2 regions of the Salicibibacter cibi genome follow, and region 2 is predicted to be linked to the other one. Evidence: riboswitches for the same ligand, from Rfam matches in the RefSeq annotation. Region 2 holds a riboswitch; the other holds the start of a gene.
What was found. Region 2 has a riboswitch for glycine ahead of HUG20_RS14715 (amino acid kinase family protein). Riboswitches for the same ligand answer to the same signal wherever they lie in the genome.
Positions count from the first base shown of each region.

Region 1: linked by a shared signal. The riboswitch ahead of gcvT (glycine cleavage system aminomethyltransferase GcvT) and the one ahead of HUG20_RS14715 (amino acid kinase family protein) in region 2 are both predicted to bind glycine.

Region 1 is NZ_CP054706.1:1,469,458-1,484,149, reverse strand. Features, by position in the region: gene HUG20_RS07610 (DUF1385 domain-containing protein) at 1-341, shown strand, start outside; gene HUG20_RS07605 (SA1362 family protein) at 361-666, shown strand; gene HUG20_RS07600 (patatin-like phospholipase family protein) at 760-1,644, opposite strand; gene HUG20_RS07595 (spore coat protein) at 1,845-2,348, opposite strand; gene HUG20_RS07590 (hypothetical protein) at 2,463-2,669, opposite strand; gene ytvI (sporulation integral membrane protein YtvI) at 3,228-4,316, shown strand; gene mntR (transcriptional regulator MntR) at 4,358-4,774, opposite strand; gene dat (D-amino-acid transaminase) at 5,076-5,933, shown strand; gene HUG20_RS07570 (lipoate--protein ligase family protein) at 5,953-6,789, opposite strand; gene HUG20_RS07565 (rhodanese-like domain-containing protein) at 6,927-7,328, shown strand; gene HUG20_RS07560 (hypothetical protein) at 7,810-8,349, opposite strand; gene gcvPB (aminomethyl-transferring glycine dehydrogenase subunit GcvPB) at 8,600-10,060, opposite strand; gene gcvPA (aminomethyl-transferring glycine dehydrogenase subunit GcvPA) at 10,085-11,446, opposite strand; gene gcvT (glycine cleavage system aminomethyltransferase GcvT) at 11,494-12,591, opposite strand; glycine riboswitch at 12,803-12,897, opposite strand; gene HUG20_RS07540 (DEAD/DEAH box helicase) at 13,043-14,686, shown strand; gene HUG20_RS07535 (YqhG family protein) at 14,664-14,692, shown strand, end outside.
Region 2 is NZ_CP054706.1:2,959,871-2,974,562, forward strand. Features, by position in the region: gene lipA (lipoyl synthase) at 1-776, opposite strand, end outside; gene HUG20_RS14715 (amino acid kinase family protein) at 796-1,248, opposite strand; glycine riboswitch at 1,385-1,461, opposite strand; glycine riboswitch at 1,464-1,569, opposite strand; gene HUG20_RS14720 (M20 family metallopeptidase) at 1,686-2,813, opposite strand; gene HUG20_RS14725 (DUF1989 domain-containing protein) at 2,810-3,427, opposite strand; gene HUG20_RS14730 (cyclase family protein) at 3,447-4,133, opposite strand; gene HUG20_RS14735 (adenine deaminase) at 4,147-5,964, opposite strand; gene HUG20_RS14740 (EutN/CcmL family microcompartment protein) at 5,970-6,251, opposite strand; gene HUG20_RS14745 (hypothetical protein) at 6,265-7,005, opposite strand; gene HUG20_RS14750 (BMC domain-containing protein) at 7,008-7,286, opposite strand; gene HUG20_RS19600 (BMC domain-containing protein) at 7,305-7,751, opposite strand; gene HUG20_RS14760 (hypothetical protein) at 7,787-8,710, opposite strand; gene HUG20_RS14765 (BMC domain-containing protein) at 8,729-8,992, opposite strand; gene HUG20_RS14770 (UbiD family decarboxylase) at 9,039-10,352, opposite strand; gene HUG20_RS14775 (UbiX family flavin prenyltransferase) at 10,349-10,906, opposite strand; gene HUG20_RS14780 (cysteine hydrolase family protein) at 10,910-11,497, opposite strand; gene HUG20_RS14785 (dihydroorotase) at 11,499-12,974, opposite strand; gene HUG20_RS14790 (Na-translocating system protein MpsC family protein) at 13,276-13,635, opposite strand.

The DNA of each region.
Region 1 (14,692 bases), 1.5 Mb from region 2:
ATTATCGCTGTGGCAGCAGCTTCATGCTTTTCACTGTCATTATCGGTGTGATGATCTACTTGCTTATCCCTTTTGACAATATCATTGAACGGGTGGTCCATCGTCTCCTGCTTATCCCCGTTGTATTGGGCGTTTCCTATGAAGTGCTGCAAGGAACGAACAAATTGAGAAACATACCCGTATTGAAATGGCTAGGCTTGCCCGGTTTATGGTTGCAACTCTTAACGACCAAACAGCCAAAAGACGATCAAGTCGAAGTCTCTATCGCTTCGTTTGAAAAAATGCTGGAACGTGAAAAGACACTGGAAGAGGAGGAAAAGGTTGGGGGTCGTATCGTCTAATCAGCACGGAGGTGAATGTATGGCTAATGTTATCCGGAATCCGGTGATCATCGTGATTTTGGGATTGGCGGTGCTCGGGCTTATTTACCGGCTCACCACCAATCCGGGCGGTTTTTTCCTTGGTCTCGTCATTACCGCATTGATAGCCGCCGGTCTCTTTCTTTTATTAACGCGTCTGGTATTGCCGAGGCAAAGAAGCGGCATGGACAGCAATTATCGCAAGGCGTTAAAACAGAGCAAGCAACGGCAAAAACAAAAAGAATCTGCGAAAAAAAAGAACAAAAAAAAGAAAAACCATTTAAAAGTGATCGACGGCAATCGTTAGAAAACTTGGCTTTTCGCCAAGCTTTTGTGGCGAAAAGCCTTAGTCGCACTTATGCAGGTAATAAAGTTGAGACTAGTCTCGCGTGTTTCTTTATTACCCGCTCCAGCTTTTTAAATACTTTTGTGTTGCATCCCTCCCGAGTTGAATGAGTCGCTTTCGATCTTCTTTTGTGAGGGAAAAGGAAGTTGTTTTTATACGATTCACGGGGATAAAAACGACATTTTCTTGCTTATGTTTTTCAACATAACGGGCATCATGGCCTTTTTGCATCGTCTCAAACACGGAACTGTACAGTTCCAGTGCATTGTTAATCGTATTTTTCATGTCATCGGGCTCGGGATTCAACTGAAAACCAAGGAGGGGACGCTTCACCCGCTCTTCTTTCCGAAAAAGCCACATGGGAAAATTGCTTAAAATTCCGCCATCTACAATGATTGCCGCTTCCCCGTTTTTATCGAAAAGTTTTACCGGCTGGAAAAAATACGGCAAGCTACAACTCATTCGCACCGCTCGCGCGATTGGGAACGTCTCGGGAATGATCCCGTACACATGCAGATCATCAGGGATAACGAGCAATTGCCCCCTCGTTAAATCCGAAGCCACAATCCGCAGCGATTTTGACGGCAAGTCGTTAAATGTGCGAATGCCTTTCGCTGCCAATTTTTCTCCGACCCACTCTTCCAAACGATTGCCTTTATATAAACCCAGCCCCCAATAGACACCGAGCCATTTCAGCAACAACGGAAAGTGTTGCGTCCAAGGGGTCGGATCCAATAAGGTTTGCGGATTCAATTCTTCCATCATGTCGTTTAATTCCTCGCTCGTATACCCGGCCATAATTAAGCTGGCAACCAAGGCCCCGGCACTCGTGCCAGCGATACGTTTAAAGCGATAATTTCGTTTTTCGAGTTCCTCCAAAGCACCAATAAAGGCGAAACCTTTTACACCTCCACCCGCAAATACACCGTCAATGAACACGTTTCAATCACCTGCCTCTACACATCTAGCCTATGCGAACCGTCGGATTTTGCGTGTTGTCCGATGGAAACCCCAACCGTATTAAAAAAAGCTATGCCAAACGCACAAAGTCCGGCATAGCGAATTCTGAATTCATTTTAGGTGTCCCGAGTGCTTTTTTAAAGTTAAAAAAGTTCCAATCGGGCATTTACCTGCATATCCTAGAGAATATCTAAGGTAACAACAAGGGCGACTAATATTTGCAACAAGAGTTGGATGTTAAGCGCCACTTGCACATCTGTAGAAGTCACATTCACATCACGGGAATTCTCAACAATGGTCTTTTGCGATGTTCTTTGTTTGATTTTCGATGTTTGGAAGAGTTCTTGTGTGACGTCTTCAGCATCATCCGAACCGGCTAGCGAGATTCGGACCACCAATACAATCGCGGCTTGCAGAGCTGCTTGCAAATTGACGGCAGCTTGAACGTCCGTAGTGGTAACATTAACATCACAAGAATCTTTAATCAGCATAAAATCTTCCGACACTTGCACCTCTTTATTGGATTGGGGGGCCTCTTGTGTGATGCCTTCATCACCTTCTGCGGGGCACGCCATGGGATGCTTCCCCCGGTCATCGCACAACGCGCTCCATTTTTGATCATCCTGATACGGTTTTGGATCATAGCAGCTTCGGCCTCGGTGTTGCCCTAAATGGATGGACATATGATTTTCCCTCCTTTTTGAAAGTCTACTACACGATATGACACTCACCTGTCATTTGCGTGGACAGAACGCCATGTTCATTCGTTGATTTTTATTTGAAACCTTAGCAAATCGTTATGAGCCGTTGTTCTCGTCCGCTTCTTCATCCGTTACGGTTGTCGTTTGGTTTTCTAAAAAGTCGTTTACTTCTTCCTGAATGCTTTCCACAACTTCGCGAATACGCGCTTTTTCTTCCTCCGTCATATCTACGGATTCTTTTGTAATATTGCGTTTTGCCAGCACTCGTTCTACCATTACATTCATCAGCTTTTGCATATCCATACAGATCCCTCCCTCAAAATCAAGATTCTCCACAATATATGTCACCGGACCACGATTCGTTTGGGGAGATGAGGAGGGACATGGAGAAATAGGCCTCTATATCACTGTATGAATCATCGGGTTAATAACGCTGCGAATTTTTTTGAGTCAACACCATAATTAATGGCTGAAACTTTGTTGTGCCTCTGATGGGGCTCGAACCTTTTTAAAGGGACAATATATGAATAAAAGTGGTAATGAAAACTAGCTAGTGCATATTGGTGAATTTCCCCGCTCCCACCATTGCTCATCGACTTACCCCATATATCAAACAATAGATTGCCAAGACACTGTATACGTCCAAAGCGCCCTTTACAGTTATGACCACTTATTTCAGCTGTTCTGCACTAGCGGAGGGAAAAACGGAGACTCCCGTGGGAAAGCGTAGTGTTTTTCCGCAGCAGGTGAAGAGCTAATTTTTTTCAATGGTTTTTTCAATCAACTACGTTTATATGTTAAGTTTGTTATAATAAAGCACGGTCGAGTACGAAGCCACATCATTTTCCCTGGAGGTTGTCATTGATAAACAAACCACTCGTTAAACGAATATTAATCATTATTGCGCTCATCCTCGTTGGACTATTCGTCTATTTTAACCTGTCTGCCTTTATGCCGGTGATGCTCGCGTTGCTGACGGCGATGATTTTTGAACCCTTTGTTCGTTTTTTAATGAAAAAGTTAAACATTCGCAAACGCCTTCTCTCCGTTTCCATTGTTTTCACCGTTTTTCTCATCGTAAGCACTTTTTTGATCTACATCATGTTGACCTACTTAATTGAAAGTTTGATTGATTGGTCCAGGCAAATCCCGGCATACATAAATGAGATCGAACTGGTTATAGATGAGCTTATTCAAGCATTCGATCAATTCATTGCTGAGTTCCCCCAAGGACCGCAAATTGTGCGTGCGGTAGATGAATTAGCCAACAATGCGATTAACACGGCACTGAACTGGTCTACCAACTTTGTTGCCTATTTATACGAGATCATCATGTCCGTCCCGAACATGCTCATTATCGGTCTCGTCTATTTAATTACCTTGTTTTTGTTCAGCTTGGACTTGCCGAGGTTATTGGGCAATTTCTTCAATATGTTTAAAAGGGAAACCTCCGATAAACTACGTTACGTTTTTCAGCGGATGGGGAGTGTTTTTCTCGGCTGGTGGAAAGCTCAATTTATTATGAGCCTGGGGATCTTCATTCTTTCTTATCTAAGTTTGCTCTACATCGCACCCGGGCCGGCATTAATTGTTTCCCTTCTCGTTTGGCTCGTTGATATTATTCCTCTCTATGTCGGCCCTGCCTTGATATTAGTGCCATGGGGCATCTTCGCAATGATCATCGGGGATATGACGATGGGGATTCAATTAACGGTTTTGGCTATCATTTTGCTTGTCATTCGCCGTATTGTGGAACCGAAAGTACTTGGAGATTCCATCGGTCTTCATGCGCTGCCAACGATTCTTTCCATGTATTTCGGCTTTGTATTTTTCGGCGTGATGGGATTGATTCTTGGACCATTCGTGTATATGGCGTTTAAATCAGCGAAAGAATCCGGATTGTTCGAGTTGAAAATGACAGAGGAAGAAGAAAAGCGAGACCAACCCTGATGAAGGGCGTCTCGCTTTTCTTGTTTTCGACATTTATTGGTTCATTCCGGGTTTTTGTGATGTTCCTGCAATGCTTTCAATCGATTTTCATCCTCTTGAAAATACTGAACGAGATCCCCAATTCGATCAATCGAGTCCCAGCTGAGATGGTGTTCAATGCCTTCAACATCTCGGTAAATATAGCTCTCATCAACACCGATCATATGTAAAAAATCTTCGAGCAATTCGTGCCGGTAAACCAAACGTTTGCCGATTTTATTTCCTTTTGCGGTGAGTACCAAACCTCGATATTTTTCATAAACGAGGTAGCCGCTTTTATCCAGTTTTTGAACCATTTTCGTCACTGAAGATGGATGAACCTCAAGTGTGTCCGCAATATCGGAAACGCGAGCATATCCTTTTTCTTCTATTAATTGATAAATACGCTCCAAATAATCTTCCATACTGGCCGTCGCCATTTAAGCCCCTCCAAATCTGCATATCGATAGCTGTGATATATTCTATTGTACATAAATCGATGACAAGCGGCAACAAAGGGCTCGCGAATCCCTTCGAAAAAATGTTATTATAAAGGAAAACTTTCGGGAAGCGGACTTCAGAGGCCAGATGCATGATAAATCGAAGAAGCAAAGGATTGTCCGGGAAATAACTTTCGTCTGCTTTCCGGCATCCGATGTCTGGCCTCCGGAATAGCGGTTGTTTACCACCGGGAGAAAAATAAATTTCTTCACTAACGTTGGTGAGAAAGGGATGGTGTACATGGAAAAAGTCCTTTTTAATGACAAAATGATTGATCGCGAGAACGCTCTCTTTTCATTCGATGACCGTAGCATGTATTTTGGCGATGGCGTTTATGAAGTGATTCGCGTTTACAGTGGGCACCCTTATAAGTTGGAGATGCATTTGCAACGACTGCAAAGAAGTGCGGATGAATTGGACATCCCTTACTCCATTAAAGAGAAGCAAACGTTAAAAAAAAGAGTGACTGAATTAATCGATACGAATGACCTTACCCATGACGGCTATGTCTACATTCAATTGTCACGTGGGGCTGCTGCCCGTGATCACTTGTATGAGCGGCATATTGATCCGTTTATTTTTGCTTTCACAAAAGAGATGGAAACCCCTGTAAACCAACAAGAACAAGGGATAGCGGTTTATTTAACCGAAGACATCCGTTGGTTGCGTTGTGATATCAAAACCGTAAACCTGCTCGGCAATGTGTTGGCGAAACGGCAAGCAGCCGACCATGACTGCTCGGAAGCGATTCAACACCGGGGGGACACGATCACGGAAGGTTCTTCGTCCAACTTATTTATCGTCAAAGATGGACGTTTGCAAACGCATCCTGCCGACAACCTGATCTTAAATGGCATCACCCGTCAAATCGTCGCCGATTTAGCGGAAGAACAAGGGCTGCCCGTTTCATTTACCCCGTTTACAACCGCGGAATTACTCGAAGCCGATGAAGCCTTCATCACAAGCACCATTAATGAAATTACGCCAATCATAGAATGGCGAGGAACCCGACACGGGATGCTGAACATTGGTCCAATTACGGCGCAATTGCAAAAAGCGCTGCAAGCAGATATCGAAAGAACTCGAAGCGGGGAGTGATGGGCACACTGAAAAGTCCCTATCGACGGTACGTCCATTCCTCATTTTCATAACGTGATTTAGCCAGCGCCCGCACATCTTTTTCCTGTGCGGGCGTTAAGGTGTAACGGGATAAGTTAATCTCCAAACCGCGTTCAAAGCCTTTCGTAAAAGCCGATCGTATATCGTCAACGTCCAATTTTTCATTCGTTAAGTCATTGATGGGCACGGCTTTCTCCGCAAACGCTTTTTGCATTCGTCTGCGCACGCGTTCACTCGGATACAAAAAGACATCAAAAAGCTGTTCTGTATCCAAGTCGATCAAGAGGACGCCATGCTGCATAATCACGCCCTTCTGGCGCGTTTGGGCACTGCCTGAAATTTTACGCCCTTCGACAACCATCTCATACCAGGAAGGCGCATCAAAACACACGGCAGACCTCGGTTGTTTCAGTTCCTCCCGCGCGCTTTCGGATGAGGGGACCGAAAAGGAAGCATCCAATCCCAAGGCTTTAAACCCTTCCAAAAGCCCTGTCGAAATTACGCGATAGGCCTCGGTAACAGTCGCGGGCATGTACGGGTGATCTTCGGACACGATCACGCTGTACGTTAATTCCTTATCATGCAAAACGCCTCGACCGCCCGTGGGACGCCTCACCAACCCCAGTCCATGCCGCTCCACCGCTTCCAGGTCGATTTCTTTATGTATCTTTTGAAAATAGCCGATGGAAAGCGTGGCCGGATTCCATTCATAAAATCGAATCACCGGCGGAATAAGCCCCTCGCTATGCCAATGTAAAAGCATTTCATCCAAAGCCATATTATACGAAGGAGAACAAGCTCCGGAGTCGATGAACAACCATTTTTCTTTTTCCATATTGTATTCACGCCCTTCTGTTCTCTTATTAGTTTATCAAATTCAGCCGTACATAAAAAATAATAAGGATATTGTTTTGCGTCTCGGCAGTAAGTTTCTTATAATATGAAGGGGAACGAAAAGGAGGAGCAATTTAGATGGATTTTTTGGAGATCTTATCATTCATTCTTTGGGGCGGGCTCATTGTTTTCGCCGCTACAATGCTTATACGCCGTTTACGAACGCCTTCATACCTCACACCACTTACCCAAGATGAATTTATCCAAGGGTACAGAAAAGCGCAATTGATCGATGTGCGTGAACCGAAGGACTATGATGGCGGCCACATATGGGGCGCACGGAACATCCCCATGTCACAACTCAAACAGCGCCTGCAGGAAGTGCGCAAAGACCAACAAGTCTATCTTTATGACAATTCAGGCGCGAAAAGCCGCCAAGCCGCACGCATTCTAAAGAAAAAAACCGGCAACGATAACCTTCACTATTTGAAAAACGGATTTAAAAAATGGACAGGCAAAATAAAGAAAAAGAAGAAATAGAGTTTGGAAACCCTTGTTGTTTTACTTGCTAAGGGTTTCCAAATACATCATGTTAACATAATGTATTTATTGTTTATTAAAAAAGCCTGCATTTTGAAAAGAGATGGATCTAAACGCGCATCATTCCACCAATGGAGAGGTTTACATTATGTTTAGTTACGATCAGCGTTGCTTCGTGTCATTGATTTTCACCACTGACCGGACACCAATAATACGGTTAGTGACCCTTTAACCGATCCCCTCGGCTATTCGGGTGTTAATTGCCTGATTAGTGACCCTTCGAGCATGTCTTTGCCTCTGTTCGGGTGCTAATTACTCGGTTAGTGACCCTTCATCCCGGTTTTAACTGCTGTTCGGGTCCTAACCCGCAATTATACATGTAGATAAACCGCCGGCGCAGGCACCTAGCGGTAATGGATCCTCCAAAAAAGGGTGGACAATCGCGAAATTTCCCCTTCTATAACCCCTGATGAGCTTTACTTTATAATTTCCCAGAACAACACCACCCTGTATGAATGATAGCCATAAATTGTCCAAATTCCAATTCGGTTTTATCCGCTGCATCTCGATCTACTTCAATTTGCCTGCCAAAGACATGTGAAACAATTGTTGAACCAACGTTTATATATTCTCCGTCTATTTTCTGTTCAATTTCTGCTTCATTAGGAAAAAGTTTAAACTTAATCCTTATTTGAGTATTTCCCCATTGGACAACAAGCCTAAGACGTAACATAGAGTATTCCACTTTCAGATGAGCAACTTTCCTATCCTTTTCGTCATAAACTCCCCATCCCTGTTTTTTAAAAAAGCCACCGTAGTCTTGGTTAATCATATATTCTCTGCTATTCAGATAATCCTTAATCATAAAATTTACATATTTTTGTTTCTGCCTCATTTGAACTTGGTTACTAGGACTACTACCAAAATACCTCGTCATTTCTGCAGCCAAGTTAGGCCCTAAATAAACATGTGATGGAGTTGTTGGCTTTAATGCAAATGGGAATTTATAAGTGATGGACATAAAACACAGCGTCTTCCCTTCCTTTATGTAATTAAAACTAAGCACTGATAGATCACACGATCACAAAAAGAATTATACCGCTTTTTACTATAAAAATACCCTTAAGACGAACTACCCAAACTACATCCAATGGTATAAAAGCGGCACATCTTTTTTATAAACAGGATTACATTTATTCCCAATAGCCTTCGCCCATTAAAAATGTTTCCTTTAAAAAACGGCCCACCATAGGATGATGAGCCGTTTCTAACTATTGATCCAAATATGTCAATACCGGCTTTCTCGCGGCCTGTGTTTCGTCAAGCCGAGAAATAACCGTTTCATGCGGCGCCTCCAGTACAAGATCCGGATCTTCCTCTGCTTCTTTGGCAATCGCGATCATTGCGTCCGCAAACTCATCGAGCGTTTCTTTCGCTTCCGTTTCGGTAGGTTCGATCATCATACACTCTTCCACATTGAGCGGAAAATAGATCGTTGGTGGATGCATCCCGTAATCGAGCAAACGCTTGGCGATATCAAGCGCGCGCACACCCAGTTTCTTTTGCCGTTTTGCCGATAAAACAAACTCATGCTTGCAATATTGCGGGTAAGGAATATCGTAATAAGGTTCCAGCCGTTTTCTTAAATAGTTGGCATTTAAAACGGCGTCTTCAGATACTTGGCGCAGGCCGTCCGGCCCCATGGAACGGATATACGCATAGGCACGGACATTAATGCCGTAATTGCCATAGAACGGTTTAATGCGCCCAATAGACTTCGGACGGTCATAATCCCATTTATACTGCCCGTCTTCTTTCACAAGCAATGGCCGGGGCAAATATGGAACAAGTTCCGTTTTCACGCCGACGGGGCCGCTTCCCGGGCCGCCACCGCCATGCGGGCCGGTAAACGTTTTATGCAAATTCATGTGAACGACGTCAAAGCCCATGTCTCCTGCCGTTGCTTTTCCTAAAATCGCGTTGGAATTGGCACCGTCGTAATATAACTTGCCGCCCGCGCCGTGAACGATTTCAGCCATTTCCGCAATGTCTTCTTCAAAGAGTCCGAGCGTATTCGGATTCGTAAGCATTAATGCTGCTGTATCCTCACCGGTCACTTCCCGCAAATGGTCCATATCAACGAGTCCTCGTTCATCCGTCTTAACCGTCACCGGGTCAAAGCCAGCCACACTTGCCGAAGCCGGATTCGTACCGTGCGCAGAGTCCGGGACGATCACTTTCGTACGGTTAAAATCTCCGTTCGCTTCATGGAAGGAGCGAATCATCATGAGCCCGGTCCATTCCCCGTGGGCACCGGCTGCCGATTGTAACGTAACTTCTTTCATGCCGGTGATCGCAGCGAGCGACTCCTGCAACTCGTGCATTAATTGCAGTGCCCCTTGCACGTGCGATTCCGGCTGATAAGGATGAAGGTGGGCAAGGCCCGGCATCCGGGCGATCACTTCATTGATTTTCGGATTATATTTCATCGTGCAGGAACCGAGTGGATAAAAGCCGGAATCCACACCGAAATTTCGTTTTGACAGTGCCGTGTAATGGCGCATCAGCTGTAGCTCCGACACTTCCGGAAGTTCAGGTTCCGTTTTTCGCACATAATCATCCGGTAATAACGCTTCCACATCGACCTCCGGAACGTCATTTTCAGGCAACGATGCTCCGCTGCGGCCTTCTCTGCTTAATTCAAAGATGAGCGCTTGTCCTTTCCTTTTCATAAGGGATGTCACTTCCTTTCCGTCTTATTGGGTTGCCGTTTCTTTTAACGCTTCCACAAACTGATCGATTTCCGCTTTCGTGCGCAGTTCCGTCACGCAAACGAGCATGTGATGATCTTGTTCCCCATTAAAGCGACCCAAGTCCAATCCGCCGATCATTCCCTTGGAAAATAACGCTTGATTTACGTCTTTTACCGAAGAACCAACGTCGATGACAAATTCGTTAAAATGCGGACCGTCATACACGAGGCTAAAGCCGGCGGCCTGCAAAGACGTTTTTGCGTAATGGGCCTTTTGCATATTTTGCACAGCCATGTCTTTAATGCCATGTTTCCCGAATGCAGCCAAGGCTACCGACGAAGCGAGTGCGTTTAATGCTTGGTTGGAACATATATTAGAGGTGGCTTTGTCCCGTCGAATATGCTGCTCGCGTGCTTGGAGCGTTAACACATATCCGCGTTGCCCTTCTTCATCGACCGATTCACCGACAAGTCGGCCCGGCACCTTTCTCATAAAAGCTTTTTTCGTGGCAAAATAACCGCAGTGCGGACCGCCGTACTGCCCCATAATGCCAAACGGTTGGGTGTCGCCTACGACGATATCCGCTCCAAATTCACCGGGTGGAGCGAGGACACCGAGCGCAAGCGGGTTGCTTTTTACGATCAGCAACGCATCCACGGCATCTGCCGCTTCACGAAGTGCTTTCAAATCTTCGATCGTTCCGTAAAAGTTCGGATACTGCACAACAACACCGGCAACATCATCATGAAGCATATCTTTTAACGATTGGACATCTGTTTTTCCTGCATTGCTTGGGATCGTATTCAAGGTAAGCCTCGGACCGTTCACAAACGTTTGCACCACGTCTCTTGCTTCCGGATGCACGGTTTCGGAGATCAATATCGTCTGCTTTTTCATTCTCTTCTGGGTGGCGGCCATCAATGCTCCTTCGGCAAGGGCGGTGTGGCCATCGTACATCGATGAATTCGCAATTTCCATGCCGGTGAGGGTTGCAATCATGCTTTGAAACTCAAAAATCGCTTGCAATTCTCCTTGCGAAATTTCAGGTTGATACGGCGTATATGCCGTGTAAAATTCGGATCGTGAAATGACCGCGTCCACCGTCGACGGGATATGATGGTCATATACGCCGGCACCGAGAAAGGAAGGGTAATCTTTCACCGCTTCATTTTTAGAAGCCAACGATTGGAAATGCTCGACAAGTGCTCGCTCCGACAAAGCCTGTCGTATGTTCAATTCCGACCGGGAACGGACGTTGTCCGGTATATCGGAAAATAATTCGGGAACGTCACTCGCTCCCACCGTCTCCAACATTTCCCGGCGATCATTTTTTGTCATCGGTAGATAGCGATGGGTTTTTTCCATCTTGAATCCCTCCAGTTATCTTTTATCCATCTGCATCCCAACACTTATCATCGGGAATAAAACGGCGTCAGTACCACTTTGGCTCTTCGTTTGCGTTTTCGGACATCTACGATAATTTCGGTATCGTTGGAAGCATACTCCGTTTTCACGATCGCAAGACCGAGATTTTTTCCGAGCGTCGGTGACTGCGTCCCGGAAGTAACATGTCCGATTTCATTATCGTTGTCATCAAAAATGGGATAATTCGTGCGCGGAATCCCTTTGTCTATCATCTCAATGCCAACAATCTTACGAGCCGGTCCATGTTCTTTTTCTGCTGCCAGCGCTTTCTTCCCTATAAAATCAGCGTCTTTGTTTACTTTCACCGCAAAGCCGAGCTTTGCTTCCAAAGGGCTGATCGTCTCCGTAAGTTCTTGGCCGTACAACGGCAAGCGAGCCTCAAAACGAAGCGTATCCCTGGCACCTAACCCGCAAGGTTTAATGCCAACGCTTTCACCGGCGGTAAGCAACGCGTCCCAAATAGCGCCGGCATCTTTCGTCCCGCAGTAGATTTCATACCCGTCTTCCCCGGTGTAACCGCTACGGGACACGATTGCACTTCGGCCGTCAACAGCTACGTCCGTCTGAAAGCGAAACGTACCGATCGCCCCCACGTCTTCATCTGTTAATGATTGCAATACCTCAACCGCTTTCGGGCCTTGCAGCGCAAGCAACGCGTAATCATCGGAAACATCCGTCACCGTCGTACCCGCTTGCGCGTGTTGCTTGAGCCAAGCGATATCTGTCTCGCGATTGGCGGCATTGGGGATGACCATGTATTTTTCGGGTCCCATTTGATAGACGAGAAAATCGTCCACTATTCCGCCATTTTCATTGCACATCAATGAATACTGAGCTTTGCCCACTTCCAATTTGGAAGCATCGTTCGTCAAGATTGTTTGTACGGTGTTAAATGCAGATTCCCCTGCAATCAATGCCTCCCCCATATGGGAAACATCAAAAAGGCCAACCGCCTCCCGCACCGCACGGTGTTCCGCTTTGATGGAATCGTATTGGACAGGCATTTCAAAGCCTCCGAACGGAACCATCTTCGCCCCCAACGCCACATGCCTATCATAAAGAATGGTGCGCCGCTTTTCTGTCAAGTCAATCTCCCCTTTTTATATTTATTAGAAAACTTGGTCTTCACAAAGCTTTTATGACGAAAGCCTTCGTTGCACCATGCAGATAAAAAAAGACAGAACTCTCCAACGTTTATCGTTGAAAAGCTCTGTCGGTCTACCAGAAAGTTTCTTTTTCGCCGCATTTGGCAAAAATTGTCCTCGTTGGTGGCCGCGAGGGCGCTCTCCAGAGTCGCGTCAAACAGAAGTACATGTGCCTGAGAGATTCACCATTCCGGTTTGCTCCTTCGGCGCCGTTCTGGGAAGAACGGTCTCTCCCTCTGTCATCATTCGCTTATTCCAATGTATAAAAACGCTCCACATTCACACACTAACATAGTTAGGAAAGCCTGTTGCATTTAGTGTAGCACGTCATTTATCCATTGCCAATCTTTTTTATACTTTAAAATAAAAATAAAGGGAAAAAGGGGTAATTATGTACATAGATATCCATTTCTCCGCCGACTGGGAGGACCAATTTAAACAAGCATTGCATCATGAAGGCCCATGGTCTTCATGGGAAATGTATCAACTTGCTTATGAAGCACAAACGCACAAAGCGGTCCCATCCTTCGACGGACTCGTCGCTCCCACGCATTTGCCGGAACTTTCCTTGTATGATCATCAATTTGAGACAGCAAGGCGTGTCGTTGAAGATATGAACGGGAAAGCCATCCTCGCTGACGAAGTAGGGCTTGGGAAGACGATAGAGGCCGGTCTTGTTTTAAAGGAATACATGATACGAGGCCTCGTCAAAAAGGCGCTTATTCTATCCCCGGCGTCCCTGGTGAATCAATGGACGCAAGAGCTTAATGAAAAATTTTACATTCCTGCCGTCTCCCAAAAGAAAACGTATGTATGGGATCGGTGCGATGTCGTCGTCGCTTCGATGGACACCGCCAAACATTCCCCCCATCGGGAAATCGTACTCGAGCAACCTTATGACATGATCATTATTGATGAAGCACATAAGTTAAAAAATGCCAACACGAAAAACTATGCATTCATCAAAGCGCTGAAAAAACGCTTTTGTTTACTATGTACCGCCACCCCTGTGCAAAACCGGATCGAAGAACTGTTTCACCTCGTTTCGATTTTGAAACCCGGACATCTTGGCGATGAAAAAAGCTTTAAAGCCAAGTACAAAAACGATACAGAAGCAACCGAAGACATTCAGAAACTCGTGCAAAACGTGATGGTCCGCAACCGCCGCGACAATACGAACGTGTCCTGGACTCATCGGCATGTTGAAAATGTAAACGTGGAAATGTCGAAAGAAGAACGCGCCATGTATGATGCCGTGTGCGATTTAAAACAAACAGTGCAAGACCTCCACGGTTTTTCATTAACGACGTTACAAAGGGAAGCATGTTCCAGCAAAGAAGCCTTGGGGGTGACAATTTCAAACATGATGAAAAACGGGATGTTAAACGAAGCACAAGCTACTCCCGTTGTTCACGCCATGCATGAAATCCAAACAAATGCAAAAGCGGAGCAAATGTTGAAACAACTCCGGGCTTCTTCGGAAAAAACGATTATTTTCACGGAATACCGGGCAACCCAACTCTACCTGCAGTGGTTTCTTGCCCAACATAAAATAAAATCGGTCCCGTTTAGAGGCGGATTTAAACGCAGCAAAAAAGACTGGATGCGCATGCTCTTTCGTGATCACGTCCCGGTCATGATTGCCACTGAAGCCGGCGGCGAAGGGTTAAACTTACAATTTTGCCACCATATGATTAATTATGACCTTCCCTGGAATCCGATGCGCGTGGAACAACGCATTGGAAGGATTCACCGCCTCGGCCAAGAACATGATGTACACATTACGAATTACGCAATTGAAAATACAGTAGAAGCACGCATCCTCAACCTCCTTTATGAAAAAATCAATATGTTCGAAGGCGTCATCGGGCGTTTGGACGACATTTTGGAACGCTATTCCGGACAGGAATTGGAAAGATACGTAGAGGATGCTCTGGATTCCGGCACAGAAGGCGAGGCACGGCTCAAATTTCATCATTTAACCGAGCTCATGAATCAGGAGGGAGATCAACATGGAACAGGCAGAAGTTCATAACTACCT
Region 2 (14,692 bases):
AACCGCGCAAATTCCTCGGGTGTGTAGTATTTTTGCACATCCAAATGTTTCTTCGTCGGCTGCAAATATTGTCCGATCGTCATAATATCCACATCGTGGGCACGCAAATCATCCATGACTTCTTCGATTTCTTCGGGCGTTTCCCCGAGGCCGATCATAAGACTTGATTTCGTCGGAATATCGGGATGCAATTCCTTGGAATAGCGAAGAAATTCCAAAGAACGATCATACGTCGCGCGTGCACGAACTTTCTTCGTTAAGCGCCGGACCGTTTCAATATTGTGGTTCAATATATTCGGGCGAGCCTCCATGAGCGTTTGTAAATTGTCGTGCAACCCCATCATATCCGAAGGCAATACTTCAATCGTCGTAAGCGGATTGCGGCGACGGACGGCGCGAACTGTTTCTGCGTACACCCGTGAACCTCCGTCTTTAAGGTCATCACGGGCAACAGCCGTAATAACGACGTGTTTCAAGCCCATTTGTTCCACGGACTCGGCAACTCGTTCCGGCTCGCCCCAATCAAGTTCATTGGGAAGTCCGGTTTTCACCGCACAAAATCGGCACCCGCGCGTGCATACATCCCCGAGGATCATAAATGTGGCCGTTTTTCTTACTGCCCAGCATTCATGAATATTTGGACAGCGCGCTTCTTCACAGACCGTATGTAATTTCTTTTCGCGCATCATCTTCTTAAGGCCTTTATAGGATTCATTTGTATTTAATTTTATTTTTAGCCAATCCGGTTTGCGAACATGCGCTTCTTTTTTCCCCATTTGATCACATCCTTTCCCTTCAACGCATAATATCGAAGAACAGAGACAACTGTACAGTCACTTTTTCTCTGTATTTAGCCAACAGTGACGCCTTTTTCAGTAGCAGTAATGATTGTGCCGGTTTTCCCCTGCAGGGCTTCCTCTGCCTTATCCAAAGCGCAGATGATGGAGGTGCCACCGGTTTTGGCGAAAGACAGTGCAGACTCAACTTTTGGGACCATGCTCCCTTTACTAAAGTGACCTTCTTCGATTTTTCCAATTTATCAACAGAAAGATTTTTCAAAGCTTTCTCAACTGTTTTCCCGTAGTTTACATAAACATAGTCAATATCCGTTAAAACCATGAGTACATCCGCTTCAATCTCTTCAGCCAACTTACATCCGTTGCGGTCTTTAGCAATAACAGCCTCGATCCCCACATCGGCATATGCACTTTTGCAAATGACGGGTATTCCCCCACCATCGATTGGCATCTTTCTTCATATTCCAACGGTTGGAGACTTGCTCTTTAAACTCATCGAAATCCATCCTGATTCATGTTAATAATGCATATCGTAAACCTTTCGGACAGATCATAAAAAAGGACAGAGAAAAGGTGTATACACCTTTTCTCTGTCCTTTTACCTGAGAGTTCAACTCCCCGTGACGGAGTTTACCCCTTTGGTGGCTTATGCGCTCTCCAGAGATGCGTCCCATTGCAGTCATTTTACCTGAGAGATTCATTCACAAGGTATTTATGTGAATGTTGCCCCTTCGGTGTCAACACTTATGTCGATCTCTCCCACAATTTTCATTCGCAAATATCAATATTTGATATTAGTTTAACAAACAAGAGGTTATAAGGCAATGGTTATTTGACAATTATTTAAATTTTATATTTACACACGTTTCTATGACATTGCCCAAATTCCTATGCTTCAAATGTAAGAGCCAACCTTTTATAATACTCAATCGACCGCAAGTAAGCATCAATATTCACATATTCATTCGGTTGATGGGCCAACTGCTCGTCTCCGGGGCCATAAATAAGTGTAGGGATCTTACTTTCCGGATTCAAAACGGCTGCATCCGTATAGTATGAAACACCGTAAACATCGTCGTCAGTAGCCTTAATATCTTTTGCGGTCTGAATGATTTGACTTGACGATTCAGTCAAGATGCCAGGCCTGTTTAGTAACGTCTCCATTTTAAAAGTTGAGTCATCGTTTTCTTTTTTAAACAAATCGGTTAATTTCCTTTTTAATTCCATAAAAATATTATCGTGGGACTGAGGCGGGATCGTTCGAATGTCGACATATATATGACATTGATCCGGAATAACATTTGTTTGCATGCCGCCTTCAATTTTATTAATCGATAAACTGCTTTCCCCAAGGGGGGCACCGGTAATTTTCCAATCCAGTCGGCATTCATCAAGGATGGCCATGACGTCTCTTATCCGTTCAATGGCATTAATCCCTCGATGCGGCATCGCACCATGTGCCGTTTTCCCGAACGTGATAATTTCAACCCATAATGCACCTTTATGACCGACGACGACTTTCTCTCGTGTCGGTTCACCGATGACCATTGCTGCAGTGTTCGACAGATCATGGTCATCCAAGTACGTTCTCGCCCCGCAGCTATCCACTTCCTCCCCCGCTGTCGCAAGAAATACAATATCGTGAGGCGGTTCTTCGTTTTGTAAATATAGTGACTCCACGGCTAAAAACATGGCAGCAAGGCCGCTTTTCATGTCTGAAGCCCCTCTGCCATATAGTTTATTCCCCGTTTGCTCTGCTTCAAATGGTGGGTAATCCCATTTTTGTTCCCCGGGTAAAACCGTATCCATATGACCGCAAAAGAAGAGCTCACGACGATCTCTTCCTTTAAGCCGAATGCTAAAGTTACTTCGGTTCTCCCCTAACTCTGTTATTTGATAAGGTAATCCGCTTTTCTCACAGCGCTCTACAAGAAGTTCTGAAACGTATGATTCATTACCCGGCGGATTAGAGGAATTGACCCTTAGCAACCTTTTCAAAAATTGTTCCGCGTTCACATACTCCCCCCTATCGCTTGCATTTTTAACGGTGTGACTTGCCAGCCGTTAACGGCCTCCATATCTTGCGAGCACGTAGAACATGCAATGACAACATCTTCCTTCGCCCTTAGCCACACATAATCCCCGGGCTTCGACAGCGGTTCTTGAATGTCATAATCTCCCCATTCATCAAGCACGTTGTTCATAAACCAATTGATAGGATCAGGTATGATTGCCGGATGTATCCCATGGGTTTCAAGGGCCTTTTTCAAATTGTCGTGGCAATTCGGATGCTCGTCGTCATCAAAATCGACTTTATACCTGTAATAATCACAGGCGGGGAAGAAAAAATCATGTTTCCCGACCGTTTCCTTGACGAGTTCCATGAGCGGTCGTCGTTTATTACTGTATAATCCATCCCCGTGCTTGAGACGAATGCTGCTTAATGAAGCACGCATATGAACGGGAGAAACATACTCATCGATGTCATGTTTATTAAAACAAACAAAATCCCCCACCTGCTTACCTTCGACATCAATGATAATTAATTCATCTCCGGCCTTTAGTTCTGCACTCCTACCTTCATAAGGAGGAATGAAAATTTCTTCTCGAACCCCTGTGCCATAAACCATATATCTGACCTCCCTATCCTTATTCCAAAAAGACGGCAACTGCCCGTATCGGTGACCCCGTCCCTCCGCGAATCTTTAATGGCAACCCAAAATATAAAAAGCGTTTCCCTACAATTTTGTCTAAATTACATAAGTTTTCCGTATTAGACATTTCATACTCACGACACATCAGATGCCCAGAAAACTTCGAGTCTTTAGGATTATCAGGTGCCGGCGCGTCGACGCCAATGTTAACGACACCTTTTTCTCCAAGCCATCTTCCGGCCTCTATATTCAGCCCCGTGTAGCGTGTAAGCCATTCATCCGTTCCATATGCCCGTTCATAATGACCGGTATACAGAAGGACGATATCCCTTTTTTCCAGCACTTGTCCTGATCTTTGCAATGCCCTTTCAAGGTCACCCGCCGTAATATAATCATCAGGGGAAACATGTGACACATCCAGGCAAATGGCAGGGCCATAAAAATATTCGAGTGGCATTTCATCGAGTTTCTTTCCGTTCGGGTCAAACTCGTAAATTGCATCAGTGTGTGTCGGACCGTGTTCATTAATCAAGAGATTATAAGTGGCAAATTCAAAGCCGACTTCCTTTTTAGATTCTTCATGCGTCTTGTTTTGAAATATAAATGTTTTTTGGTGAAGGGGAAAGACGGGCATGCCATTATAAATCTCTTGCGACAAGTCGACTAATTTAACATTACTCATAAATCGATCCTCCTCATTCTACGACAGTAGGTAGCACTTCAAATTGATTGACATCAATTAAACCCATGTCGGTAATCTTCCACTCAGGGCTTGTTACGAGCGACCAGAAAGATAGGTGCATAAATGGCACATGTATGCCACACCCGAGTTCTTCTTTAGCCAAGCGTGACATTTCATCTACTCTATCACTCACTTCTTTGCCGCTTAGTTCATCGCTGATTAGTCCTCCAACTTTTAGCGGCAAGTCACCGATCACTCTTCCCTCGTTTATCATCGCAATTCCGCCATTCATCGCTATGACCCGGTTGACGGCTGTCGCCATATCATCATAGTTCGTTCCGGTGACGATAATATTGTGCGTGTCATGTGCAACACTTTCGGCAATCGCACCGCTTTGCAATTGGAAACCATGCAAAAACGTTTTTCCGATTCGATTACTCCTTCCATGGCGTTCGACAACGAGGAGAGGGAGAACATCCTGTTGGAGGCAAGGCTCGACGACTCCGCCGGAAACATTTAAATTAAATTCTTCCGCACCTGTTAAGTTTTGGTCGGGAATGGCAACGATCGATCTAACTCTGGCTTTATTGCTATTTCGATTCGTAGTGATGTGTAGGTCTTCAGTTTTTACCCTTTTCCTTTTTACTGACGTTTTCGTGCTTTCCGGATACGTATACGAAGGAAGGTCTATCGTTAATTCACCTTTATCGGCTGCCGCATTTCCATTTAAATAAACTTTATCAATGGTCATTTCATTCAAGTTATCGATAACAACAACATTGGCACGTTTCCCCGGGGCCAATACACCTACATCCTTAAAACCAAAATGCGTGGCCGGATTGATGGTAGCCATTTGAATGGCTTCAACGGGATCAATCCCTTCGGCGATTGTCCGTTTAATAATGTCGTTCATATGGCCATCCGCTAAAAGATCATCAGCAGCCATATCGTCGGAAACGACGATCGCTCGCCTTGAATCAAGCCCTTCTTCTTTGATGGCACGAACACATTCTGCCATATTACGTTGGGAAGAACCTTCACGCATAAATACACTCACGCCATAGCGAAGTTTTTCAACGGTTTCTTCTTTTGTTGTCGTTTCATGGCAAGAAATATGAGTGCCCCCACTAATAATATGTGCAGCCAATTCTTTACCCAACAGTCCCGGGGCGTTGCCTTCCACCGTTTTCCCAATGCTGTTGGCATAGGAAACCGCTGCTACTAAATCATCGATGAGCTCGGGGGCATTTTGATAGACAGGATTGATATTGCTAAAACTTTGAATTTCACCGATACCTTGTACATTTTCATCATTCAATAAATCGTTCATATGTTTAGCAGTGACTTCTTCGCCCGCCGTCTCTAACCCGGGAGCATCAGGAACAGCAGCCGGGACAGTGAAATAGATCTGGTTCGGCAATGTTTTCGCTTCTTTAATCATTTCCTGCATTCCATGAACGCCAAGGACGTTTCCAATTTCATGCGGATCGCCGACCAATGTCGTCGTCCCCGTCGGGATCGATAGCCTTGAAAATTCCGTGCACGTTAACATCGAACTTTCAAAATGCATATGTGAATCTATAAACCCGGGGCTAATGAACTTTCCGCTTACATCTTCAATCGTTGTCGATGCTCCGATCAAATCTTTCACATCACCGACAAGTAATATATATTCATCCTTAATAGCGACATCTGCCTGATAAATTTCTCTTGTGACCGTATTAATAATGTAGCCGCCCTGAAGAACAAGATCAGCGAATAAATGTTGATCCAAGAGGACATCAATCAATTTACGACGCTGAATCGCTTCCTTGAAATTTTCCGCTTCCATTTGGTTCAACCCCTCCCATAATCACATTCCAAAATATCAATAATGCCGACAATGGCTGCATCAACAGGCGCATGATTGTTATCAAACGCTCTTGATGCCATACTTCCTCTAACGAAGATCACTTTTTCCCCAACCCCTGCACCCACCGTATCGACTGTAATAATGGGTTGCGATTGACTTGGTTGATCGTCAATCCCCACCGGCTGTGTAACCAACATTTTTGCACCGACAAGGCTTTCGTCCTTTCTTGTCGCCGTTACAGTGCCAACTACAATACCGATTTCCATATTAGGTGTCCTTTCATTCTTCACGAATTTGAATGTTATTTTCATAGGCTAAATCTCTGGCAAGCGGGGTAATGACCGTACTTGAATCGATAAAAACCTTATCGTCTGATTGTAATATCATTTGTTTAATGATTTCTGCGCTTATAATCGTCTTGCGTCTAGATCTAGAATGGAAAAATTGATTAACATCTTGTTCATCTGAAAATAATTGAATCCCGTAACTCTGGAGTTTATGCATTTGATTGTTCATTTCATTTTTTAAAAAAGGCGTCCCGTGATTTAATCCGTTTTGAGCCCACATAGAATGATAAGGGTTTGAACCAATATCTAAGGCAGTGACTGTTTTTCCTTTCAACAAACTCCATAAAATAATATGGGCGAATGCACGGCTTTCGTTAAAAGCCAGTATATCCGATATAAGCGAAAATGATAAAACTGGTATAAAAAAAGATGAAAACCGTTCCTTTAAGGCATCTAATCCATAATACGGAACGAATGCATCAATGCCTGTTAATGCATGGATATCCTCTCTACTGTATTGTTTTAACACAGAGTCTTCCATACTTATATAGATAGTCGTTCCACTTGCTTTTAATAGCTTTAATGCAGCTAACCCTCGTTCCATTCCGATCATATGATGAGAAAGAAGAGCCAGGATTTGCGGATGTTTCTGCAGTTCTGGCTCTGTTTTGTTTTTTTGTAAAAGTGCCTGCAAAGTGTAGGTAACAACAGCACTTTGCCTTTTTTGTTTCATGTTTATTCACCTTTGGAGAGTAGAGCGCGTTCAATTTCACTGTGAGGGCGTGGAATGACATGGACCGAAATCAGTTCACCAACTCGTCCCGCAGCATTTGCTCCGGCATCAGTCGCTGCCTTTACAGCGCCAACGTCACCTCTCACCATGACAGTTACGAGACCAAAACCGATTTTGTCGTATCCGCATATTTCTACATTGGCTGCCTTTACCATCGCATCTGCTGCTTCTATCGCACCGACAAGACCTTTTGTTTCGACCAATCCTAAGGCTTCACCCATTATGATGACCTCCTTGATTTAAGCTTTATTTGATTTACCATTTTTGTCATTTGCGTTATCGCCCTGATTTTCCTTTGCTTTTGCACTCGCAGACTTTTCTTTCTTTTCCGTGCCTTGACTAATCGGCACATTTTCTTGCGATTTTTTTGGTCCGTCCTTCGATTGTCCAGTTGCTTTGTTCATGAACTTATCAAGTAATTCGTCTTTAACATTTGAATGCGTGCGCGGGATGACATGTGATGAAACAATCTCTCCGACGCTTTCACCGGCGCTCGTGCCGGCTTCAACCGCTGAGGTAACCGCTGCAACATCTCCGCTTAAATGAATGGTGACACCGACAGCACCGTTAACACCAATAACCGTCTCGCTGCCAAGAATCTCAACATTAGCTGCTTTCACTGCCGCGTCAGCTGCAGATACTGCTGTTGTATAGCCGATCGACTCAATTAAACCGAGTGCGATCATTAAGTCCACCTCCTTTACAAGTATAGCTTAACGAATCATCCTATAAATTGACCCCCATTTTTTCTGAATACGGCTTCGGCTTCTTTAACGTCAGCTTGATTTCCTGCAACGAGTAAATATTCGTTTTCAATCGAATAGTTAATTGTTGTATTTGGAACTGCCTTCAATAAATAATCCAATAGCGCAACGTTACTGTAATAAGGAAGCCCTTCAATAAAACATAGCCCCTCGACCGTATCGATGATGCCTAGTTGCTTGGAAAGCCATGTGCTCGGATAGTCAATGTTAAATACGTCATAACGTTTCATCGTATTTCGGTTTAATTTTTGGAACAATTGGTTCATGACGCTTTTTAGCCAGTGTTCATCTTCATAAAATAACTCCAGTAAAAACTCGCCATTATTGTCTTTATCCCATTCCATATAAAACTTGATCGTTTGATTGTCTCTGATCACATTGTTTACATACACTAATTGACTCGGATAGCAGTTGGGAAAGTTAACGCTTCCTACGCTCGAACCTTGTGGATCACGATAAAAGAATGTCTTCAAGCTTTCAGATGGCTTCGAAAAAAACCAGGCGGCACCTCCCGCTTTAGATTCCCCTATCATTTTGGCGTGCCCTAAACCGTTAGAACCCTGATTGTAAACATTAACCCTTTCACCGTTTGTAAGCGACATCGTTTGTAACTTGGATAATACGTTACTCGTGTTGTTGTTTGGGATAACCGTTACGTTGGGTTCGTGTGTTTTTTTGGAAACTGAAGATGACCGTTCGTTTGACGTTGTTGACAATCGTTTATTTTTGTTTTGTAATTGATAATTTGGTCGTTGAATGGCATCAACAGAAGAGCTTTCCTTCTTTTGTTGAAACATTGCATTCTCTCCTCCGTCATTGGAGCTCTTCACACGTTCCGGACTAAGGATTTGCCCAACGACCTCTTTCATAAAATCCGACATCGCCCTGCCACTACCTCCCTATAGTAATTTTTCAAGTTCCGTATGTGGCCGGGGGATGACATTACTGGATATTAAGTCTCCACCGACACGGTCCGGTGATAGCTTGCCAATTTCAACTGCAGAATTAACATCAGCGACATCCCCCTCAATAATCACTGTGATTAATCCTGACCCAACTCTTTTTAAGTCAAGACAGCTGATATTAGCGGCTTTCGCCATTGAATCCAGCGCTTCGACTGCCGACGTCAACCCCCTTGTTTCAACTAACCCAATTGCACTCACTAGGCTCACCCCTCACTCGTTTACAAATAATCATTTAAATCAACCGTTACCGGTATAGATACTCGTCTAAATTCCTTTTTTTGGTCCAAAGGAACTGTAGCGTCAATACCCATTTTTGCCGTGACCCCCTTAGATTGTGGGAGGCTTCAAGGGGAGAACCATTACCCCCGGGCATGATCGTAATATCCATGTCGGCTTGGACTCTTGTCGCGATTGCCCATTCGACATCTTCGGGATTATATAGGTCAACATCATCATCCACAACAACCACGTGCTTTAAGTCCTTATCACTTGCAAATGCTGCCATTGCCGCTTGTTTGCCGTCCCCGTCCGTCTTTTTCTCAATTTGAACAACGGCATGTAGGCGAGCGGCTGCAGCCATTGTCACGTGAACCGATTTCACATCAACCACTTGTCGGATAGTCCTAAAAAGGGTCATTTCACGAACCAGACACATTGGCAGTTTCTCTTCTGCGCTGGCCGGAAAAATCGTTTGCGAAATCGCATTTTTTCTATAAGTTAGTGCAGACATTTCCACAATCGGTTGTGGCATATCGCCTCCATAATACCCTCCTAATTCCGCAAACGTACCCTCTGAATCCCGTTCATAAGGTAACATTCTCCCCTCAAGCACAATTTCAGCTTCTGCCAAAACTTCCAAATCCACGGTACGACACTGAACGACATCCAATGATTGGCCGAGTAATGCACTGGCTACGTTTAACTTATCCGAATGAAATAAATGTGTACTGACTTGAGATGCGAGTACGACAGCCGGGACAACGCCAAACATGACGGCGACTTCCAACGGTTCATTGTTTTGTTCAAACATTGAATATTGACGTTGTAGTTCAGGTGACGTAATTGCAATGTTTGTCCTGTTGTCACCGATAAAACCCATTCTTCGGATCGATGTGTATCTTTTTTCCCCATTTGGTTCTTTCACAACTAATACACCGGATACATAATAAGGACCGCAATCTTCTGCGTGAAAAGTCGGAATGGGAAAATACTCGTCCAGTTTAAACGGGGGATAAACAACATTTTCATGGACAGGCGCTGCATTAGAAGATACGGTATTCGTTTTAATGGGATGAACAATGCTTTCAACCAATGATGGAACCAATTCAGATGATGAAACACCTATACTGTCAGCCATTAACTCACGATCGCCACCAAGTCCGGCAATCATCGAAGAGTCATAACCTTTAATGCTATCAAACAGGAATGGTTCCTTTCCATCTTTTGTTTTGACGACAGCTCCAAGCTCAAATTTAGGATCAACTTCTTTTTTTATGCAATAGAGGAGATTTTTGTTTTCTAAACGCTCGATCAAATTTCTCATTGATACGGGGTTCATTGTTTCTCCCCCCATCTTTCGATAAGTTTGTGATCTATATTAAGTGCATCCAAAATACGTGACACGATAAAGTTAATCAGTTCCCAAATTTCTTTCGGTTGGTGATAAAATCCCGGAGATGCCGGCATGATTGATACATTTGCTTCGGCTAATTTTGTCATGTTTTGCAAATGAATCAAATGAAAAGGCGCCTCTCTCGGTACAATAATGAGGTTTCGTTTTTCTTTCATCGCAACATTGGCCGCTCGGGTAACCAATGTATCGCCTATCCCATTTGCAATCGCTCCCAATGTATTCATGGAACAGGGTACAATGACCATTCCGTCCGTTTTAAAAGAACCACTGGCAACCGGCGCAAATAAATTACTGTCATCATGAACCTCAGCAAATTGTTTCATGTCGTTGATGTTGACACCGCATTCGTATTGCAACACCTTTTCTCCCGTTTTAGTTGCAATAACGTGTGTCTCTATGCCTAACTGATGAAGGGTGCGGATCAATGTATATGCATACAAAGATCCACTTGCTCCGGTAACCCCCACAATGATTCTCATTTTTTAATTTCTCTGTTTCTGGGAGAATTTCTGTTTCACTGCTGTTTTGTACTCCTCTGTTGTCATTACCTGGCCAAAAATCCCAATATCCACCAAACCTGCTTCATGCATTTTATCGGTTTTCGAAGATGTCGCATCCGATAAACATACGACGTTATACGTATGATATAAAGCATCGGAGGCAGTGCTTCTTACGCAAACGTTCGTCCAATTTCCTGTTAGCACGACAGTGTCAATACCTTCTTCACGAAGGAAAAGATCCAAATCGGTATATGCAAACGCACTATGGCGCCGTTTCTGGACAATATAATCCCCTTTGTCCTCATCCGGTTGTAATTCGGGTATAAATTCTGATCCCCATGTCCCCTTAATTGCGTGAACGGGCCTTACTTTAAAATCGGCATCGTTTTTTCGATGGGTTTCTTGAATGAATACGACCTGAATGTCATTGTCATGGCTAAAATCAATTGTTTCTCTTATTTTTGGAACGATTTTTTCATTATTCTCTACTCTAAGAGCGCCCCCTTCCTTAATAAAATCGTTCAACATATCGATGACAATGATGGCATGTTTGTTTCCTTTTACGTCCATTTTAAATACCTCCCGCAAATTGTTTTTCTTTTTCTTGTACCTTTACCGGTCTCCCCAACGTATTTTCCGTTTCATATTTCAATTCGCGATCAAGACGTTGAATGCTTTGACGTTCAACATATTGTCCATAGCCTGGTTCGCTTACAATACCGCCATCATCTGCATCATACACAGTTTTACCCCGGACAATTGTTTGCACAGGGATGCCTTTTAGTTCCATCCCATGGAATGGGGTGTATTTGGCATCCGTGAGCACATTGTCCTTGTCTATGGTGTACTCACGATCGAGATCGATCACAGTGAAATCCGCATCACTACCAAGCTCCATCGCACCTTTTTTCGGATAAATTCCGTAATGTATGGCGGCGTTTCGGCTGGTCACTTCTACAAATCTTGACAATGATAAGCGCCCTTTGTTCAAACCTTTACTCACTAGAATAGGTACCATTTGTTCGACGCCAGGCATACCAGGGAAACTGGTCCAAATGGTTGAACCCTTCTTTTCAGTTTCAATGTTATAGGGTGCATGATCGGTTCCGACGAAATCGACCGTGCCATCTGCAAGTCCCTGCCAGAAAGCTTCATTGTCTTCTTTGCCACGTAAAGGCGGTGCAATTTTGGCAAATGTTCCCCATTTGTTCATGGCTTCCTCTGCGTTCAACACCAAGTATTGAGGACACGTCTCTGCTGTGACTTTAACGCCGCGTTTCTTTGCTTCACGAACGAGTTCGACACCTTTTTTGGACGTCATGTGAACAACATGAACACGGGCGTCCGTTTCTTCAGCGAAACTGAGAATCAGTTCTATAGCCGTTTTTTCAGCTATAACTCCTCTTGCTTCTGACCAGGCAACCGGATCTTCACGGCCTTCATTTTCCAACTTACTGGAATAAAATGTACAAATATCAAGGTTTTCGGCGTGAACACCGATAGGTAAGTCTGTCGGCGCAACATGACGGAATATTTCGAGCATTTCTGCATCAGATACCGGCGGAAACGTCGGTACAGAAGGTGTCATATAGACTTTAAACGCAACAACGCCCTCATCGACTTGGGGTTGAATGTTGTGAAGTAATCCTTCTCGAACATCTTCACCCGTCATGCCGCCCCAGAAGGCAAAGTCAATCACTGCCTTATCCTTAATGGCATTTAATTTTTCATGAAATTGTTCGCGACTACGTACAGACGGTTTTGTTGTACAAGGCATATCAATGTGAGAAGTTAGCCCACCCTTTGCTGCTGAGCGTCCGGCGGCATCAAACGTATCACGATGACTAAATCCCGGCTCCATAAAATGAGTGTGAGGGTCAATACATCCCGGAACGACCAACTTTTGTTTTACATCAACAACCTTATCGGCTTGCAAACCGTTAATGGAATCGGCAAAGCCGACAATTGTTCCTTGATCGACTAAAATATTCGTCAATACTTGTCTGTCCCCCTGCGGAATATTAGCATTTTTCACGATTAAATTCATAAAAGACTCCCTTTCTGTGATAATAATATTTATTAGAAAAACTTGGATTACGCCAGATGCTTAATAGCGAAAACCATAGTTTTACTTATACTTTACAAAAGTTAAAAATTTTAAAGTCTACAATGAAAAACCGTAGATGAAAGAGGGTATATGTATATACCACTCTACACCTACGGTTTCTCAGCTCTCCGATTAAACAGAGAATAAGCACCCGTGTTAAATGTTATGAGAAAACTATGACGAATCAATCGCCTAACATCCCCATCTCAACTTAGCCGCCTGATTCACATATGGAAAATTACTATAATCGATCTTCTTTAAAATAGATGACCGTACAAGCAAATTCAGTCTCAGGATCGAAATCCTTTAATACGGTGTGGACATCTTTACTCAGGTGATATTGAATATCCCTTTTCAGTCTTTTTTTAAATTCGGAAATAAGCGCTGCATCGGCTGCGATCGTTAATTCTTTATACTGATGCTGGAGAGCTTCCAAGTCTGGGGCGCGTTTATGTTCACTGAATATCACAACGGCATTATTAAGGAACTCAATCTTTTGCTTTTTTACTCCTAAACCATACATCTCTTGATTGACTTTGTTATAAAGTTGTGAAATATCTTTCTTAAGAGTGCTCCTCAGCGAATCAGAAACTGCCTCCATATTACCCCTCCAATTGTTTTAGTAAAAGTCACCCCGATAATACAGCGTAAAAAACTTTGATTATGTGAAAAAATGTATGGACTCCGCTTATTCTTATAATATACTGCCTTTTAAAAATCGTCAATACTTTTTTCTAATTTTGTAACATCCGTTACCTCAATGGGTGAATCGTCCTTGTAGGCGAGGAAACAGTGCAAGGAAGCCCGTCATACATGCCCAGTGTTAAGAAACTCCATCAGAATGTCCGAGAACTCCCCCAAAGCCGCGTACATTTTCGGTCATTGATTTGGTGCCCCCCCGGCGTTCTCATGGGAAGCGTACAGAAATGGTTCTGCTTGCCATTGCTCATGAACCTCCAAGATGGGGAATACCATTTTTGGCTGGGGCGAAGCCTCATCAGAACGGAAGAATTCTCATACTGATTGATCAGGAGTTTGCGACTACGGGGACAAGGGCTCTATCAGGGACCTGTATAAGTACCGGTTCAAGATCGAGGGGACTGAAGCAAGCCATTGGTGAATTTGACTACCGGTTTTGGAGCAAGGCCATGCCCAAGTTGAATTGATATCGGAAAAAAGGAGAATCTCATCCATTGGAAGATGTTGTTGATGAAAAAAACAGGGAAAACATCCGATTGACCATTACAGTCATCGCAGGCTTCGTGATGTGCCGTTGTTTTGCGATTGACCTCTTTGACTTATCGCGGTGCGTTACTCCCGTCGTGTGCCTACCCTCTTCTTTCGCTAATCGCGGACACCTTCGACGAACATCGTCTCTGAAGCCATAGGCATGGCTTATTTGCGTCGGCTTTTTTTGCATATTTGATCGAAACCCGCATTTACCCATAACGAAAATCATTCATTCCAAGCAGGAAATCACCTACTTGAGGTGATTCACTGGTTTCTTAGTGTTCAAAACTTCCACTATTTACTTGAAATAATATTTACAACATATTGACAAATCTGTTATCTCGCTTTACTATTTTTATCAATACTCTGAAGGTGAGACCGATCAATCGGTGCACGATCAGACCCTAAAATGACAGCGGTTACTAACC